Regions from separate parts of the Staphylococcus lutrae genome, predicted to be linked through region 1. Evidence: a T-box and tRNA genes for the amino acid it is inferred to sense, from the RefSeq annotation. Region 1 holds a T-box; the other holds one or more tRNA genes.

Region 1 (2,190 bases):
ATCAATCTGAATGGATTGCGGCACTCACGCATCAAGCCCTACGAGGTATTACAGATGCATATCATGAAGCGGTGCATCGTGTGCGTAATTTTGAAGAGCAGACAGCTGTAGCAAGACGGATGTTAGACTGGCTTGAAGGTTCACAACTCACAACAAGACAAGGTGAAATGCGCGTTCAAGACCCTTACACGTTACGGTGTATTCCACAAATCCATGGTGCAAGCTTTCAGGTGATTCAGTATGTACGTGAGAAGTTAGAATTTGAAATGAACGCAGCAAATGATAATCCACTTATTTTTAGTGAAGATGATGAGACCTTGGTCATTTCAGGGGGAATTTCCATGGACAGCCCATTGCATTTGCGCTAGATTTCTTAAAAATTGGAACGAGCGAACTCGCGAATGTGGCAGAGCGCCGCTTAGAACGACTTGTTAATCCACAATTAAATGGGGGATTACCAGCTTTTTTAAGTCCGGAACCGGGTTTACAAAGTGGTGCAATGATTATGCAGTATGCTGCGGCGAGTCTTGTTTCAGAAAATAAAACTTTAGCACACCCCGCGAGTGTGGATTCTATCCCATCTTCAGCAAACCAAGAGGACCATGTTTCAATGGGGACAATTGCAGCACGACATGGATACCAAATTTTAGAAAATACGCGCAGAGTCATAGCAATTGAAGCGATTATTGCTGCTCAAGCAGTGGAATTGCGGAATGTCGATCAACTCTCACCGAAGACACGAGAACAGTATGAGGCGTTGCGTAAAGTGGTGCCTTCTATACAAACAGACCGACAGTTCCATCAAGATATCGAAAATGTAGCCCATTATTTACAAGCATTGGCCTATCAAAAATAAAACTTGCTATTCGAAAAATTGTTTGTTATATTAAACACGAAATCGAATACAATATTGTTTGTGGAATAAGTAATATAGAACTGGAATTAGAGAGTTTGTGGTTGGTGAAAACAAATGTACAGCGCTATATGAAATCTATCCATGTAAGAAAACAATGCGGGTAAAACCGTTATCAATTTGTGAGAGTGCAGACATTTTTTGTCTGTTGAATAGGGTGGCAACGCGTCGAACCACGTCCCTTGTGTTGAGGGGTGTGGTTTTTATTTTGACTCCATACGTGATGCGCCGTTTAATCCATGTGAGAACAAAGAAAGGAAGTTGTCTTATGTTAGATATCAAATTGTTTAGAAATGAACCTGAAAAAGTAAAGAAAAAAATCGCTTTGCGCCAAATGGATCCTGCTGTTGTGGATGAAGTATTAGCGTTAGATCAACAACGCCGTGATGATATTCAACAAACAGAGGATTTAAAAGCGGAACGTAACAAAGCTTCACAACAAATTGCTGAAAAGAAACGGAATAAAGAAAATGCAGAGGATGCCATTAAAGCACAGCGTGAAGTTGGCGAAAAAATCAAAGCGATTGACGCACAATTGAAAGACACAGAAAAGAAATTGAAAGACGTTTTGTCACGTATTCCTAACTTAATTCATGACGATGTGCCTGAAGGTGAAGATGATACAGAGAACATAGAATTAAAAAAATGGGGGACTCCTCGTGAATTTGACTTTGAAGCGAAAGCGCATTGGGATTTAGTAGAGTCACTTGAAATGGCGGACTTTGATCGTGCAGCACGTGTATCGGGTGCGAGATTCGTATTTCTAACAAATGAGGGTGCGAAATTAGAACGGGCTTTGATGAATTTCATGATTACAATGCATACCACACAACACGGTTACAAAGAAATGATGGTGCCTCAGTTGGTCAATGCCCAATCGATGTATGGGACAGGACAGTTACCAAAATTTGAAGAAGATTTATTCAAAGTTGAAAAGGAAGGCATGTATACCATTCCTACAGCAGAAGTCCCTTTAACGAATTATTATAGAGACGAAATCATTCAACCGGGTCAATTACCAGCAAAATTTACAGCACAATCTGCTTGTTTTAGAAGTGAAGCGGGATCAGCCGGTCGTGATACACGAGGATTGATTCGCTTACATCAATTCAATAAAGTAGAGATGGTGAGAATAGAAAAGCCGGAAGATTCTTGGAATGCGTTGGAAGAAATGACAACACATGCAGAAGCGATTCTTGAAGCGCTAAAATTACCTTATCGTCGTGTCATTCTATGTACAGGTGATATTGGTTTCGGTGCAAGTAAAACGTATGATA
Region 2 (2,190 bases), 1.0 Mb from region 1:
ATGATGGTTAAGTAAGTGATTTACAAATAATATTATCGCGGGATGGAGCAGTTCGGTAGCTCGTCGGGCTCATAACCCGAAGGTCGGTGGTTCAAATCCGCCTCCCGCAATTTTTATAAGTGGTCCCGTAGTGGAGCGGTTTAACACGCCTGCCTGTCACGCAGGAGATCGCGGGTTCGATTCCCGTCGGGACCGCCATTCTTAAAATGGTTCAGTAGCTCAGTCGGTAGAGCAAAGGACTGAAAATCCTTGTGTCGGCGGTTCGATTCCGTCCTGAACCACTTCTTAAATCACGGCGGTTGTGGCGAAGTGGTTAACGCATCGGATTGTGGTTCCGACATTCGTGGGTTCGATTCCCATCAACCGCCTATATCGTTTGTTTTGCGGGTGTAGTTTAGTGGTAAAACCTCAGCCTTCCAAGCTGATGTTGTGGGTTCGATTCCCATCACCCGCTCCATTTTTATTCCACAGTAGCTCAGTGGTAGAGCTATCGGCTGTTAACCGATCGGTCGTAGGTTCGAGTCCTACCTGTGGAGCCATGGCCCCTTGGTCAAGCGGTTAAGACACCGCCCTTTCACGGCGGTAACACGGGTTCGAGTCCCGTAGGGGTCATATAATCAGAAGTGAAATATCGCTTCTGATTTTTTAATTTTATATTTTGGAGAGTTGTCCGAGTTGGCCGAAGGAGCACGCCTGGAAAGTGTGTAGGCGCCAAAAGCGTCTCGAGGGTTCGAATCCCTTGCTCTCCGTAAGGTTCAATTAAGTTCATGCTACACTACTATTTATTTTTAGGTGTGTAGAATGAACTTTTTTAGGTTCTATACTTTTAAGGTTCTATACTTTTAACGGTTGGTGAGTTGATCACTGGCCGTTATTTTTGTTTTAAATACAAAAAATAGCACAAATATCTCTATAATTGTAAGTGATGAAACCAACAAATTAAGGAGAGATATTCGTGCCTATGTATAATGATATATCAGAAATGATTGGAATAAAAGTATCAAATTTAAAAATCACTGAATGTTTAGGTATTCAAACCTTCAAGAACGTTCAATCATTGTTTTATAAAGGGGTTTTAACTTATCAACCTAAAGGTTGTGAGTGTTGTGGTATCAAGAATGAGCAACACACAGTTATTAAAAATGGCTTTCGCAGTACAAGAGTGTATATGGGGCTTATTCTTGAAAGGCCTAGTTATCTTGTGTTAAAAAAGCAACGCTTCTATTGTAAAGCTTGTGGTCAAACTTTTACGGCTAAAACACCATATATAGAACCGCGTTGTACAATTTCTAATGACGTAAAACTAATGGTGACGAGAAAGCTTGCCACTGTCATATCTGAAAAAGATATAGCGAATAGTGTTTTAGTTTCACCTTCAACTGTTCATCGGTATTTGAAAGACCTAGGGGAAGCAGTAAAAACACAACCTAGTGATATATTGCCCCAACATTTATCCTTTGATGAATTTAAGTCAACTAATGATGTCGACAGCTCTATGAGCTTTATATACTGTGATAGTATCACGCATGATATTATTGATATCTTACCAGATCGACGTAAGTTCAAGTTGGAAGAATACTTTTTAAGATTCTCAAGAAAGCAGCGTGAAGGAGTTAAAAGTGTTTCTATTGATATGTATCCACCATACATGTCGCTAATTCAATCATTATTATTTCCCAATGCAGATATTATCTTAGACCGTTTTCATATTGTTCAAGCGGTTAACCGTGAAATCAATCACAGTCGCGTTAAAACAATGAATAGTTTTAAGACTAGAGAAAAACCCAAGTACAATAAATTAAAACGGTATTAGAAGCTTTTATTAAAATCTCCAATTGAATTAGACAGAGTCCATTATCACTCGTTCAGACTTTTTAATACATGGCATAGTCAGTATAGCTTAGTACGATTCTTGTTAACTTTTGATGAAGAATTCCAGTTAACGTATGAAGCGACATCATATTCTAGAAACTCTAAGATCAAATAACATTGAACAATTAGAGGAAGCGTTACAACGTTCGAAGAGTTTAAATATTTCAAATGGACTCAAACGTGTTATTAACACACTCATAAAATATATACCTTATATTTCAAATACGATTCAAAATCCTCATTTGACCAATGGTCCAATTGAAGGTATTAACAATAAAAAAAAGCTTATTAAGCGTGTCTCTTATGGTTATAGAAATT

What was found. A T-box is a leader RNA that pairs with one kind of tRNA and senses whether it is charged. The one in region 1 lies ahead of serS (serine--tRNA ligase), so its partner is inferred to be a tRNA-Ser.
Region 2: it has a tRNA-Ser gene. The T-box ahead of serS (serine--tRNA ligase) is inferred to sense a tRNA for this amino acid. The anticodon was not compared.

Annotation. Positions count from the first base shown of each region.
Region 1 covers NZ_CP020773.1:1,295,126-1,297,315, reverse strand. The annotation lists partial or broken gene hutH (histidine ammonia-lyase) at 1-856, shown strand, start outside; T-box leader at 905-1,099, shown strand; gene serS (serine--tRNA ligase) at 1,182-2,190, shown strand, end outside.
Region 2 covers NZ_CP020773.1:273,037-275,226, reverse strand. The annotation lists tRNA gene B5P37_RS01360 (tRNA-Met) at 37-110, shown strand; tRNA gene B5P37_RS01355 (tRNA-Asp) at 122-198, shown strand; tRNA gene B5P37_RS01350 (tRNA-Phe) at 209-281, shown strand; tRNA gene B5P37_RS01345 (tRNA-His) at 296-368, shown strand; tRNA gene B5P37_RS01340 (tRNA-Gly) at 384-457, shown strand; tRNA gene B5P37_RS01335 (tRNA-Asn) at 465-539, shown strand; tRNA gene B5P37_RS01330 (tRNA-Glu) at 541-612, shown strand; tRNA gene B5P37_RS01325 (tRNA-Ser) at 661-749, shown strand; partial or broken gene B5P37_RS12305 (ISL3 family transposase) at 962-2,190, shown strand, end outside.